Regions from separate parts of the Limosilactobacillus sp. genome, predicted to be linked through region 1. Evidence: riboswitches for the same ligand, from Rfam matches in the RefSeq annotation. Region 1 holds a riboswitch; the other holds the start of a gene.
The links. Region 1 has a riboswitch for lysine ahead of LKE23_RS05015 (amino acid permease). Riboswitches for the same ligand answer to the same signal wherever they lie in the genome.
Positions count from the first base shown of each region.

Region 2: linked by a shared signal. The riboswitch ahead of lysA (diaminopimelate decarboxylase) and the one ahead of LKE23_RS05015 (amino acid permease) in region 1 are both predicted to bind lysine.

Region 1 covers NZ_JAKVPE010000001.1:1,023,634-1,030,955, reverse strand. The annotation lists gene LKE23_RS05040 (metal-dependent transcriptional regulator) at 1-276, shown strand, start outside; gene LKE23_RS05035 (threonine/serine exporter family protein) at 358-1,113, shown strand; gene LKE23_RS05030 (threonine/serine exporter family protein) at 1,126-1,593, shown strand; gene LKE23_RS05025 (phosphatase PAP2 family protein) at 1,648-2,322, shown strand; gene LKE23_RS05020 (GNAT family N-acetyltransferase) at 2,389-2,835, shown strand; lysine riboswitch at 2,848-3,021, shown strand; gene LKE23_RS05015 (amino acid permease) at 3,104-4,588, shown strand; gene LKE23_RS05010 (deoxynucleoside kinase) at 4,702-5,343, shown strand; tRNA gene LKE23_RS05005 (tRNA-Val) at 5,409-5,481, shown strand; tRNA gene LKE23_RS05000 (tRNA-Leu) at 5,485-5,566, shown strand; tRNA gene LKE23_RS04995 (tRNA-Gly) at 5,658-5,729, shown strand; tRNA gene LKE23_RS04990 (tRNA-Arg) at 5,735-5,808, shown strand; tRNA gene LKE23_RS04985 (tRNA-Pro) at 5,861-5,934, shown strand; gene LKE23_RS04980 (histidine phosphatase family protein) at 6,004-6,627, opposite strand; gene serC (3-phosphoserine/phosphohydroxythreonine transaminase) at 6,918-7,322, shown strand, end outside.
Region 2 covers NZ_JAKVPE010000001.1:113,356-120,677, forward strand. The annotation lists gene LKE23_RS00520 (ribose-phosphate diphosphokinase) at 1-19, shown strand, start outside; gene LKE23_RS00525 (sulfite exporter TauE/SafE family protein) at 88-840, shown strand; gene dapF (diaminopimelate epimerase) at 914-1,915, opposite strand; gene LKE23_RS00535 (aspartate kinase) at 1,929-3,287, opposite strand; lysine riboswitch at 3,498-3,680, shown strand; gene lysA (diaminopimelate decarboxylase) at 3,776-5,089, shown strand; gene dapD (2,3,4,5-tetrahydropyridine-2,6-dicarboxylate N-acetyltransferase) at 5,128-5,838, shown strand; gene LKE23_RS00550 (N-acetyldiaminopimelate deacetylase) at 5,851-6,999, shown strand; gene dapA (4-hydroxy-tetrahydrodipicolinate synthase) at 7,016-7,322, shown strand, end outside.

The sequences.
Region 1 (7,322 bases):
GGGGTGATTCCGTCTGCCAACGGTCGCTTTCCGGATGTCAGTCACCGTCTGCTGGCGGATGCCAAGGACGGTGAAGAGGTCGAATTGGAACGTTTCTTGGACAACCACGAGCTGCTGACTTACCTGGAGGAGCTCGGCCTGCGTCCCCAGGAACGGGTCACGGTGGTGCGCCACGAACCCTTCGAGGGACCAATCGTGATCAAGAAGGCCGGCCAGGAGACACCGGTCAACGTTTCCTACAAGGCCGCCCACAATATTTTCATCAAGGAAAAATAATATTAAAGGTCCAGCAAAACGTTTGCGGGGCCTTTTAATCTGCTAAAATACCATTTGTAAGTTATCAAAGGGGGCGGCAAAATGCTAACAAAGAAACGCCGACGCTTGGCCCTGCGCACCTGCTCGCTGGCCGGACGCCTGCTCGTCGAGAACGGGTCGAACATGGACCGGGTTAATGATACGCTCAATCACATGGCTCGCAGTGCGGGACTCAAGGACTTTCAGGCCTTTACGACCGTCACGGGGATGGTGCTGGGGGCCAACAACCTGCCGAACGCGATCGTCATGAACATCCGCCGGCGCAAAAACGACCTGAGCAAAATTGCCGCCGTCAACGAAATTTCCCGGGAAATGGCCCAGGGGTTGATCACCCTGCCGGAGGCCTATGCCCAGCTCAAGTGGGTGGATCGCCAGGGACCCTACAAGTTTCAAAACCTGGTCGAGGCCCTGGCCGCCGCCGTCCTTAGCCTGGCGCTGATGATCGTCTTTACCGGCGACTACCGGGACTGCTGGGCCGGCTTCATCGACGGCGGGGTCAGCTATGCCGTCTTTTCCTACATGATCCGCAAGTTTAAGATCCAGTACCTGGGGGAGTTCTGCTCGTCTCTGGTAATCGGTTTTTTGGCCGTGATGATGGTTAAACTGGGCTGGGCCCACGACATCAACGACATCATCATCGGTGCCGTCATGCCCCTGGTGCCCGGTATTCCGCTGACCAACGCCGCCCGCGACCTGGTGTCCGGCAACCTGATCAGTGGACCGACGCGGGGAATTGAGGCGATTCTGACGGCCGTGGCGATCGGCAGCGCGATCGTAATTGTCCTGCACTTTGTTTAGGAGGGGAAAGAGATGCATTATTGGTTAAACTTATTGCTGCAGTTTTTTCTTTCCTACATTTCGACCATCTGCTTTGGGATCCTGCTTCACATCCCGGTAAAGGCCTATAACGTTGCCGGGATCATCGGTGGGGGCTCCTGGGTGGTCTACTGGATCATGTACTACCAGCAGGGCGTGGGCCTGTCCTTTAGCAACCTCGCCGCGGCCGTTCTGATCGCCATCTGCAGCCGTTTTGCCGCCCAGCACAAGAAAATGCCGACGATTGTCTTCGAGGTTCCCGCCCTGGTGCCATTCGTGCCCGGGGGCCAGGCCTACAAGATGGTCCGCAACTTTGCGATCGGCAACTACCACCTGGTGACCTTTTACTTCTACCAGGTGGTGGTGATCGTCGGGGCAATTACGCTTGGCTTCGGGCTGGGCGAACTGCTGAACCGGATAATTCATTATCGCCGGTGGCGGAGTGTTAAAAGGACCCGTTGATGTGGTATACTCAATTGAAATCAATATTTGAAAATTAGGAGATAAAGCACAAAAATGTTTATTGAACGTGACGACCACCGCTTACGGCGCTTTGTCGTTGGCGGCGTGTTCTTTCTTGTTTTAATGCTGCTGATCATGTTTAACTCGTCGGTGGCAACGATGGTGGACGCGGTTTTGCAATCACTGTTTACCGGCCAGCGGCTTGAGGGGGCGGGATGGTTCCACGCCCTGATGACCCTCTTGTCCTTTTTGGCTAAGCCAACGATGGACATCATCTGGATCCTGATCATTGCCGTGGTCCTCTGGCTCAAACGCTACCAAATTCCGGCGCTGTGGGCGGTTTGTACCCTGCTTGGTGGGGACGTCTTCGGTGAGCTTTTCAAGCACATCGTCAAGCGGGCCCGGCCGGCGCAGCACCTGGCGGCCGACGACGGCTACAGCTTCCCGAGCGGTCACGTGCTGGGCTTCTTCCTGGTGGCCGCGGTGCTTCTGCTGATCGTGGTTCCACTGATCCGCAAGCATTCGACGCGGACGATCTGCCAGCTGCTGATCGTCTTTGCTGTCTTCTTCCTGGCCGTTTCCCGGGTGTACCTCTACGCCCACTGGCCGTTCGATACGATCGGGGCAATGCTTCTGGCCTACACTTGGCTGCAGGTGGCCGAATGGCTCTACGTGGCCTGGGCGCCGCGCCTCTTGCGGGTTCCGTTTTTATCGAGTTCTGAAATTTAATTTAATGAGGAGAAAAGCCGTGGCAACGCGGCTTTTTAGTTTGCCATGATTAGGACCAACAGATTATTGATTGAGCGGGCGACCAGCGGGGACGCAGCAGGCCTGCAAAAATTATTGAGCGATCCGCGGGTGACTGGACCGAGCCATCTGCTGATTTCACCCACGTTAGCGGCCAGCCAGTTCTTGATCCAATCCCGTCATCCACTTGCCATCCGGCGCCGCACCGCCCCGGAAAAAATCATTGGCCTGCTCTTCCTGACGGCGACGGGGGCCAACCAGTGGGAGCTCGGCTACCTCCTCCAGGTGGCCGACTGGAATCGGGGACTGATGACCGAGGCCCTAACCGGGGTGGTGAACCGCCTAAAAGTGGGGACAGTGCTTGAAGCGACGGTTGACCGCACGAACCCGGCCTCGGCGCGGGTTCTGGAGAAAATTGGCTTTCAGCAAACCACCGCTGATGCCCGACAGACGACCTGGCGCTACCAAAAAAGACTTGCGTCAGAAAAAGATTAGAGTATAATTAGAAAATAATGAAGAGGTTGCACTGCTGATTAGTAGCCACGGTGAGGTGAGTGAGCACCTGAAGCCGCGGTGAAAGGGAGCAGTGCCGAAACGGGGACGTCCTTACTAGCGTTCCTTGTTGGGCCATCGTCAAAGAGGCGGTGGACTGTCGCAATGCTGCGGGGCGCTTCCGGAATAGATTCAAAAGAACGTTGATTGAGTCTTCTTGCGGGTGCCCTCGGTAAGAAGGCTTTTAATTTACTATTGGAGGAATGAGTTTATGGCAGATAGCACAGATCATTCGACCGGCCATATGAAACGGTCGTTGCAGACCCGGCACCTGTCGATGATTGCCCTTGGGGGAACCATCGGGACCGGGCTGTTCATTACCAGTGGGGAGGCAATCTCCACTGCCGGGCCAGGTGGGGCGCTGGTTGCCTACATCGTGATGGGCTTCATGGTCTACTTCTTGATGACCAGTCTCGGGGAAATGGCCACCTACATGCCGCTGACCGGATCGTTTTCTGCTTATTCAACAAAGTTCGTCGACCCGGCACTGGGCTTTGCGATGGGCTGGAACTACTGGCTGAACTGGGCGGTAACGATCCCGGTTGAGGCGACGACGGCCGGCATCATCATGAACTACTGGCTGCCGAACGTTCCGCAATGGGTCTTCAGCGTGGCGGTGCTGGCCCTGATCTTTATCATCAACTACCTCTCCGTGCGTTCCTACGGGGAAACGGAGTACTGGCTGGCCCTGATCAAAATCGTGACCGTCATCGTCTTCCTGATCATCGGGGTGGCAATCATTCTGGGAATCATGGGCGGTCACGCGGTCGGCCTGAGCAACTTCCACTACAAGAAGGCACCGTTCGTCGGTGGGATCCCGTCGATCATCAGCGTCTTCCTGATCGCCGGGTTCTCCTTCCAGGGGACCGAGCTGGTCGGGATTACCGCCGGTGAAGCCAACGATCCCGAACACTCCGTCTCCAAGGCCATCCACTCGACCTTCTGGCGGATCCTGATTTTCTACATCTGCACGATCTTCGTAATCGCCTGCATCCTGCCGTACACTGACAAGAACCTGTTGAACCAGGACGTTTCCAACGTGACGATGAGTCCGTTTACGATCGTCTTCAAGCGGGCCGGCTTGGCAGTGGCGGCCAGCATCATGAACGCGGTCATCCTGACGGCCGTGGTTTCATCGGCCAACTCCGGGCTCTACGCTTCGACGCGGATGCTCTTCTCCCAGGCGCGGGAAGGCTACGCATGGCGTTTCCTGGGCTACGTCAACAAGCGGGGGATTCCGATCTACGCCCTGCTGGGGACGATGCTGGTTTCTACTTTGATTTACCTGACCCAATTCATCGGACCTCAGGCCTACAACTACCTGATTAGTGCCTCCGGGCTGTGTGGGTTCATCGCCTGGCTGGGGATCGCCGCCTCGCACTGGCGGTTCCGGCGGGCCTACATTGCCCAGGGGCGTGACCTCAACGACCTCAAGTACCGGTCGGCCTTCTTCCCGTTTGGCCCGATCTTCGCCTTTATCCTCTGCTTCATCGTTATCTGTGGGCAGAACGTCAACGCCTTCATTAAGCTGGATTGGCAAAACATTGCCATCTCCTACATGAGTGTGCCGATCTTCTTGATCCTGTTCATTTACTACAAGGTGCGTTACAAGACCCACCTGATCCCACTCGACCAGGTTGACCTGTCGCGGAGCACCAAGGGTGAGAAGTACGTACCAGATGATGAGGCTAATTAAAACCCAACCACAAAATATGGCCACTTTTTGGTGGTCATTTTGTTTTTAAATGTTAGAATGGTAATCGTGAATTTTACCAAGAAGAATTTTAATGAGAAAGGGATAGTTACGAAATGATTGCTTTAGCAGGAACAATCGGGGCCGGCAAGACCAGCCTGACCCAGCTTCTGGCCAACCACTTGAACAGCCAGGCCTTTTATGAATCCGTCGACGACAACAAGATCTTGCCGCTCTTCTACGAGAACCCGAAGAAGTACGGCTTTTTGCTGCAGATCTACTTCTTAAACAAGCGCCTGGACGAGATCAAGGCCTCCTACAGCAACGACCTCAACGTCTTGGACCGGTCGATCTTTGAAGACGAGCTCCTGTTCAAGCTCAACGCCGACATGGGCCGGGCAACGGAGACGGAATCCGATATTTACTCCTCCTTGTTGAGCAACATGATGGAGGAGCTGCCGGACCAGGTGCACCAGAAGGCACCGAACCTCCTGATCACGATCAAGGTCTCCTTCGAAACGATGCTGCACCGGATCGAGAAGCGCGGCCGGGCCTACGAGCAGATCGCCAACGACCCGTCACTGTATTCCTACTACAAGAACTTGAACGACCGCTACGACGCCTGGTACGAAAACTACGACGAGAGCCCGAAGATGCTGATTGACGGGGACAAGTACAACTTCGTCGAGAACCCGACGGCGGCGACTGAGGTGCTGGGGATGATTGATCGCAAGCTGGCCGAATTAAATTTAAAGTAGGGTTTGACAAAGCAAACGATCGATGTTATATTAATTAAGCTGATTTGTTTCAGCTTAGTTCTTTTGGAGGATTAGCTCAGTTGGGAGAGCATCTGCCTTACAAGCAGAGGGTCACAGGTTCGAGCCCTGTATCCTCCATATGCGGATGTGGCGGAATTGGCAGACGCGCAAGATTTAGGATCTTGTATCTTTTGATGTAAGGGTTCAAGTCCCTTCGTCCGCATTCAGCTTTTCAAAAAAAGGCTGTTGACAATTCCGAGGCCATCACGTATAATTAATAACTGTTGATACGGAATGTGTCAAAAACTTCATATGCGGAAGTAGTTCAGTGGTAGAACATCACCTTGCCATGGTGGGGGTCGCGGGTTCGAATCCCGTCTTCCGCTCTTATGCACCCATAGCGCAATTGGATAGAGTGTCTGACTACGAATCAGAAGGTTGAAGGTTCGACTCCTTCTGGGTGCATCATAAAGCGTGACAGTTATCTCCTTGAGATGGGTGTGGCGCTTCTTTTTTTCGGAAATTAGCTCAGCTTGGTAGAGCGCTGCGTTCGGGACGCAGAGGTCGCAAGTTCGAATCTTGTATTTCCGATTTTTTTATTTTAAAGTCAAAAGCTGTCAACCGACGAGAAGTTGGTTGGCAGCCTTTCAGTTTTTTGAGTTAGAAGTTTGGCTTGGCGGCCCGGTTGTAGTAAACGAGGTGCTGCTCCAGCGTTTGTGGATCAACGATGATCTTGGTGACGCTGCAGTTGTCCGGTTCAAGGATTTCCAAACCGTGGGCCCCGGTTGCGTTGGCCGCAAAGGAGCGGACCGTGAAGCCGTGGGTGACGATCAGGAGCCGCTCGGTGGGGTGGGCCTTGACGACGTCTTTGGTGAAGGCCAGGACCCGTTTTTGAACGTGGTCGAAGGTTTCGCCATGGGCCACTGGAGCATAGTTTGGTCGAACGTCATGGATCAGGTCGTAGAAAAGCGTGGGATACTGGGCCTCCAGCCGGGCATTTTCCTGGCCATCCCAGTCGCCATAGGAGATCTCCAGCAGGCGGCGGTCGGTGGCCACGGGCAGGTTCAAGCTTTGATTGAGGATCCGGGCGGTCTGAACGGTTCGACGCAGTGGTGATTGGTAAAGCGCGCTCAGGTTCAGTGGGTGGAAGACGGCCGCCAGCTCCTGGGCCTGTTTTATTCCGTCTTCGGTCAGCAGGGTGCGGTCATCATCAATGACGCCCTGCTTGAGCCCAGCGCGGTTAGCCGTGGTCTGGCCGTGGCGGACAATGTATAATTCAGTCATCGAGTTTTGCTCCTTTATTTTTTTAATTATTATACCGGATATTGACAAAAAATTAAATCGAGGTTAGAATTTAATTAATGATTTGTAATGCCCAAAAGGAGGGAGCACCATGATGAAGAATCTCAAGACAGTATTATTAAGCTCCTCCCAGTCTTCTAGCATTTAGAAGGCTGGCCTTTTGGGGTGGCCTTCACATGGTGGGGGCCACGAACTAGATTAGGATCCTAATCCAATGGTCTCCACGAACAGTGGGGGCCTTTTTTCGTACCAGACGATTTGGAGGGATCAACATGCCAATTTATAACTACGCCGCCGGTCCAGCTACCTTGCCACGGACCGTTCTCAAACAAGTTCAAGCCGAACTGCTCGATTACCATGGCTCTGGGATGAGCATTGTCGAGATTTCGCACCGTTCGCCACTCTTTGATGAGGTGCTCACCCAGGCTCACGACCGCGTCCTCAAGCTGATGCACCTGGGGGACGACTACGAGGCCCTCTTCCTTCAGGGTGGAGGCACCTTGCAGTTTACGATGGTGCCGCTGAACCTGGCCACCAGATATCACCGCGTTGCCTACGCTAATACCGGTCACTGGTCAGAGCGGGCGATTGAGGAAGCCGAGAAGATCCCTGGGCTGACGGTCGACACGGTCACGGATGCGGGCCCCGACTTTACGACAATTCCGACCGTTCCCGAA
Region 2 (7,322 bases), 910 kb from region 1:
GCTCTTCAATCACAATTAAAAAATAAAGTGTTGGACCACGTAAAACCGGTTCAACACTTTTTTGCATTTTGAAAAGGGGAAGGAAAATTGCTGCAGCTGCTTTCGTTAATCTTAATTGGCTTTCTCGTCGGAATCTTTGTGATCTCGCTCGGCGGGGGTGGGGGAGCGATCTACCTCGGCGTCTTGACCGGGATCTTTCGCCTCGCTCCTGCCGCGGCGGCAGCGACCTCAATTGTGACGGCGCTACCGGCCCTGGTGATCGGTGCCTGGTCCTACTACCGGAAGGGCCTGATCGATTTTAAACTGGGGAGTCGGATGATGTTGGCAGCCATCCCAAGCATTTTCGTCGGCTTTTTCATCTCGCCCCTCATCCCACAGCAGATCTATAAGGTCGTGATCGGGCTGATCCTGGTCGCTCTGGGCCTGCAGATCATTTATCAGCTCTACCACAACCGTCCCAGCAAGCACCGTCACCTGTCGCCAAGGCTGGCCAGCGTCCTCTATGGGATCCTCGGTGGCCTGATGGTCGGCATCGCGGGCCTGAGCGGCGGGGGACCAATCACGGCCGGGCTGCTGATCCTTGGCGTGCCGATGAAGAACGCCTCGGCGACCTCGTCCTACGTGCTGGTCGGCATGTCGATCGTCGGCGCCCTGCTGCACCTCACCGGGGGCAACGTTGACTGGCAGGCGGCCGGTGGGCTGATTGCGGGTTCCCTGGCCGGGGCCGTGCTCGCCCCAACCGTGATCATCTGGCTGACCAACAAGCCGTCCCGGGCCTTTCTGGTCAAGCTCTTCATGGGGATCTTCGTTGCTACCATGGGGATAGTTTCAATGCGATAAATTAATAAAGCCACCGAAACACGCAAAATGCGGTTTCGATGACTTTTTGAATACCATTGAGATTGATGAAGAACTAATCGACCAGGTCAAAGTGGGGGAGCTGGTTGACGAAATTCTGGTAGGCGGCCTGTTCACCGGTGCTTTCGATCTGGACCTGTGCTGGCTTGACGTTTGCCTGGTGCAAGCTGGCCTCGTCCACCGTGATCCTTTCCGTGAAGGTGGCGTTGCCGATCAGCTCGATCCAGTAGTGCTGATCTTCGTAGTGGATGATGGTGCGGACCTTGCCGCCCGGATTGAAGACGTCGATCGGCTGGTCGAAGCTGGCCTGGTCGGGATGAAGGAGGACGAAGGCCAGGCTGGTGGCCGACATCCCGGTCCCGCAGGCGTTGGTAAAGCCGACGCCCCGTTCATAGGTCCGGACGAATAATTGGTTCTGCCCCAGGATGTGGGCAAAGTTGACGTTGACCCCGTCGGTGAAGTAGGGGTTCGTCCCGTTGAGCCGTTTCCCAATCACGCCGAGAACGTCATCCTGCAGGGCGGGCCGGTCGACAAAGGAGATCAGGTGCGGGTTCGGCACCGCGATGGCGGAGAAGGTCAGCTGGGGCCAGATTTCGGGAACCGGGGTGCCAAGCAGGCGGTCGTGACCAAGCTTTTCATACGGCAGGGCCTCCCGGTTGAAGCGGACCGGCGAGATCTCGACGGCAAAGGCGGGCACGCCGGTGGCCAGGTCGGGCTGGCGGCGCACCTGGAGACTGGCGTCCAGGGTGTCGACGGCAAAGTGCTCCAGGCCGTCCCGTTCCGCCACGTAACGGGCCACGGTCCGCAGTCCGTTCCCGCACATCGTGGCCTCGCTCCCGTCGGCGTTGATGACCCGCATCTGGGCCTGTGAACCGGGGCGGGTCGGCTTATTGACGACCAGCAGCCCATCGGCACCGCCGAGGAGGCCCTCCTGGGGATCGGTGAGCTGCTGTGCCAGGGCGGCGAGCTCGGCGTCGGTCAGGGGCTGTTTTAAGGTGGTTTGGTCGAGGATGAAGAATTGGTTGGCTGAACCATGGACTTTCAATAGGGTTGGCATAGAAAATTCCTCCTTAGTTGGCGAAGAAACGGTGGTAGATGGCGCGGACGGCGTTATCGGCGTCCTTGTCGAAGGTCCCGATCATGATTGAGATCCGGGAGGCCCCCTGGTTGATCATCGGCACGGCGATGTGGTTCTTGGCCAGCGGCTCCAGAATATCATTGATGACCCCGACCCGGTTGCGCATGCCCTCGCCGACGACCATCGTGATCGCGTAGTTGTCGATCCATTCGAGGTGGTCGGGGTTGACGGTTTCCTGGATCTCGTTGCTGACTTCGTCGATCAGCTGATCATTGATTTGGTCACGGTCGAGGATGATCGTGATGTCATCGATCCCGGACGGCATGTGTTCGTAGGAGATGCCGTGCTTGGCCAGGATTTGTAGGATCCGCAGGGTGAAACCGATCTGCTTGTTCAACAGGTACTTGTGCAGGTAAAGGGCGGCGAAGTGCTTGCCGCTGACGATCCCGGTGACGATGTCGCGGGGTTGGAAGTTCTTGTCCGGCACGATCAGCGTTCCCGGCTTTTCCGGGTGCTGGGTGTTCTTGACGTTGATCGGCACGTTGCCTTGAATGGCTGGAATCAGGGCCTCGTCGTGGAAGACGGAGAAGCCTGCGTAGGAGAGCTCCCGCATCTCACGGTAGGTCATCTTGGCGATCGGCTCAGGGTCGTCGATGACGTTTGGGTTGGCCGAGTAGATGGCGTCGACGTCAGTGAAGTTTTCGTAGAGGTCGGCGTGGAGCCCGCGGGCCAGGATTGCCCCGGTGATGTCGGAGCCGCCGCGGGAGAAGGTGGCGATGTGTCCGGCCAGGGTGATCCCGTAGAAGCCGGGGAAGACGAGCAGTTCGCTTTGCTTGGCCGTGAAGTGGTCCAGCAGGCTGTAGGTTTCGGGGATGACGTTGGCGTTATTGGGCGTCCCGGTAACCCGGATCCCGGCCTCGGTCGGCGTCACGAAGCGGGCCTCGTAGCCAAGGTGGTTCAAGACGGCCGCCATCAGCATGGCGTTGGACCGCTCCCCATGGGCCTTGAAGGCGGCCATCAGGTAGTGGTTGTTCGGGTACTTGCCGGCGGGTAGGTCGTGGAGGCGTTGGATCAGGTCGGCTAGTTTTTCAGTGGGCAGGTTGAAATACTTGGCGATCGCCTGATAACGGCTGATGATTTGGGTGAGAACGTCGTCGTAGGGCTGCTTGTTGATGACCCGGTGGGCGTATTCGATCAGCAGGTCGGTCACCTTGATGTCATCGGGGGTCCGCTTGCCGGGGGCGGAGGTGACGATCACCCGTCGTTCGGGATCGGCCGTGATGATTTTGATTGCCTGGGCAAAGGTCTCCCCGTCGGCCAGGGAGCTGCCACCGAATTTTACTACTTTCATTGCTAAGGACTCCTTGCGAGCGATAATTAGACTTACTAATTATTGCTAAATTATTTTAACCGAATTTTAACATGGAACTTAAAATAAGCAAGCCGTTTTATTTCATCAACCCGATAGAATAACGTTTTACTTCATATAAGCAACTCATTTAATTTGTGAAAAATTAATTTACCCGCTTGACTTTCTCATTATTTGGTATAAGCTATAAACATAAATCGAAGAGGCGCAGCCAACACTAGTAAGCAATCGGAGCCAGCCACGCAAGGATGATTGCCGAACAGGGCGGCTGCCGAAGCGCTTAGTCTGGCAGGGCTAGGTTGGCTGGGGCGTGGCCTAATAAGTCACGGACTGTCGCAGGACACATAATCAGCCTGCGTTGCGCTATCGACAAATTAAATGGATAATTAACAATCCACTGTTTGTTTGCGCAGACAGTGGATCTTTTTTTACAGTCGATTCCCCACGCAAAGCAATGGAGGGAATAGCAGATGAATGAGCAGATTAGTGAGCAAGAGATTAATGCGGCCGGGCATCTGACGGTCGGGGGCTGTGACACGATTGAGTTGGCTAAGCAATATGGGACGCCGCTGGTGGTCTACGATGTTGCCAAGATTCGTGATCAGATCCGCCGTTTCCGCAAGGTCTTTGAAAAAAATGATGTTGACTACGCGGTCAGCTACGCCAGCAAGGCCTTCGCGGCGGTCGCCATCTACCAGGTGGCGGCAGCAGAGGGCGCCCACGTGGACGTCGTTTCGGCCGGGGAACTCTACACGGCGATCAAGGCCGGCTTCCCGATGGAGCGGGTCAGCTTCCACGGCAATAACAAGTCGAGAGAAGAGCTTGCGATGGCGATCCGCCACCATGTCGGTGTGATCATGCTGGACAATTTCCACGAGATCGACCTGCTGGCGGACCTCCTGGAAGAGGCGGACGCCAAGATCAAGGTGATGTTGCGGATCACGCCCGGAATTTCCGCCCACACGAACAAGTACATCCAGACCGGTCAGGTGGACAGCAAGTTTGGCTTTGACCTCGCATCAGGCCAAGCCGACCTGGCCCTGGAAAAGGTGCTGGCCAACCCGCGGATGGAAATGGAAGGGCTCCATGCCCACATCGGTTCGCAGATCTTTGAACTGGCCGGCTTTGAAGGGGTGGCCAACAAGCTGGTCGAAGTTGCCAGCCACTGGCAAGAAAAGTATGGTTATCAAGCGCGGGTAATCAATGTCGGCGGGGGCTTCGGGATCCGCTACGTCAGCGGCGATCACCCACTGATGCCGGAAGACTTCGTGGACGCGATCATCAAGGCCATCAAGCAGGCGATTGCTTCGACCGACCTGGCGATGCCGGCCATCTGGATTGAACCGGGTCGCTCGATCGTCGGCCCGGCCGGCTACAACCTCTACACGGTTGGTTCCCGCAAGGACGTGCCGGGGCTCAAGCCGTACGTGACCGTTGACGGTGGGATGGGCGACAACATTCGTCCCGCCCTCTACCAGGCCGAGTACGAAACGGTCCTCGCCAGCGATCCCCACGCCCCGATCAAGGAGCACGTTCGCCTGGCCGGCAAGTACTGCGAATCCGGCGACATCCTGAGTCAGGATCAGGGCCTGCCGGCAACCAAGCCCGGGGATGTCCTGGCAATGCTCGACACCGGGGCCTACGGTTATTCAATGGCCTCCAACTACAATCGCAATCCGCGGCCGGCGGTGGTCTTTGCCGAAAACGGTCAATCCCAGGTTGTGATCGAACGGGAAAGCCTGGATGACCTGGTTCACCTCGACCGTCCCTATCGCGCCCAGTAATTTGTAATCCTATTAATATGTAGAAAGAAGTTTTGATTATGGCAGAATTAGACGCACAAGCAATTATCAACTACATCGGCAACGCCCCGAAGAAGACCCCGGTTAAGGTTTACCTGAAGGGGGACTTGGCAGGTCTGACCTTCCCGGATCAAATCGATGACTTTACCGAAGCACACAGCGGGGTCATCTTTGGCGACTGGGCGGACGTCAAGCCCTTCCTCGACCAGCACCAGGACGTGATTGACAACTACCGGATTGAAAACAGCGCCCGCAATTCTGCCGTGCCATTGCTTGATCTGAAGGGGATTAATGCCCGGATCGAACCTGGCGCCATCATCCGTGACAAGGTTCTGATCGGTGACAATGCCGTCATCATGATGGGGGCGACGATCAACATTGGTGCCGAGATCGGTGCGGACTCGATGATCGACATGGGCGCCATCCTCGGTGGCCGGGCAATCGTCGGCAAGCACTGTCACATCGGTGCCGGAACCGTCCTGGCCGGGGTGGTAGAACCCGCTTCCGCTCAGCCGGTCCGGATTGACGACAACGTCCTGATCGGGGCCAACGCGGTCGTGATCGAGGGCGTCCACGTCGGCGAGGGTGCCGTCGTGGCGGCCGGGGCAATCGTCACCCAGGACGTCGCTCCCCACACGATGGTGGCCGGGGTTCCCGCCAAGTTCATCAAGAACGTCGACGATCAGACCAAGAGCAAGACCGGCCTGGAAGATGACCTGCGCAAGCTCTAAGGAGGGACGGTCATGCTGACTGAAGAACAACTAATCCAGGTCCGGCGCCACCTGCACGAGATTCCCGAGCTGGCCCTGCATGAGTTTCAAACCCATGACTACCTATTAAAAGTTATTCACGGATTTAATCAGGACCGCCTGGAAATCCTGGTGCCGGAAAAGCTGCCAACCGCGATCCTGGTCCTGGTTCACGGGAGCGCCCCGCAACGAACGATCGGCTACCGGACCGACATCGATGCCCTGCCGGTGGAGGAACAGACCGGGCTGCCCTATGCCTCTCACCATCCGGGCGTCATGCACGCCTGTGGGCACGACATCCACATGACCGTCGCCCTGGGGGTGCTGAGCTACTTTAGCGACCACCAGCCCAAGGACAACCTGCTCTTCTTCTTCCAGCCGGCGGAGGAGAGCGACTACGGCGGCAAGCGGGCCTATGAGGACGGCGTCTTTACCGGCAAGTGGCGCCCGGACGAATTCTACGGCCTGCACGATAACCCCGACTTGCCAGCCGGAGCGATCGGCTGCCGAATGGGAACGCTCTTTGCCGGGACTACCGAGGTCAACATCGACCTCGAGGGGAAGGGCGGGCACGCCGCCTACCCGCAGGACGCCAACGATACGGTGGTGGCGGCCGCCAGCCTGATCATGCAGGTCCAAACCGTCATCTCGCGGAGTATTGACCCGATCCAGAGCGGGGTGATCACCCTCGGCAAGATCCAGGGTGGCAGCATTCGCAACGTCATTGCCGGCCACACCCGGATTGAGGGGACGATCCGCGGGCTGACCCAGACGATGATTCAAAAAATTGACCACCGCTTAGAGGAGATCTGTAAGGGGATCGGCGCCAGCTTTAACATGGAGGTCAAACTAGAGCTCAATCAGGGTGGCTACTGGCCGGTGGAAAACAACCCGGCCCTGACGAAGAACTTCATTGACTACATGCAGCAGGCTCCGGACGTGAACTTTATTGAGACCGCGTCGGCGATGACCGGTGAGGACTTCGGCTTCCTGTTGGCCCAGTTCCCGGGGACGATGTTCTGGCTGGGGGTTGACGACGACTCCCAGTTGCACTCCGCCACCTTGACGCCCAAGGAGAGTGCCATTCAGAAGGGCGTCGACGCCATCACCGGCTTTTTGACCCATCGGATGCAAGAGAATTAATTGGAGGAATTAAATTATGACAAGCTTACAAAATGCTGATTTACTGACCGCAATCGTGACCCCATTTAATGACCAGAACGAACTCGACTTCGCCAGCCTGGAGAAGCTGACCAACCACCTGATCGCCCAGGGGAGCAACGGTTTCGTCATCGGTGGGACCACCGGTGAGACGCCAACTTTGTCCCACGACGAAAAGCTGGAACTCTACCGTCACTTCGGCCAGATCATTGACGGCCGCTTCCCGGTGATTGCCGGGACCGGGAGCAACAACACCCAGGAGACGATCGATTTCACCAACGAGGTGGCTCAGATTGACGGGGTGG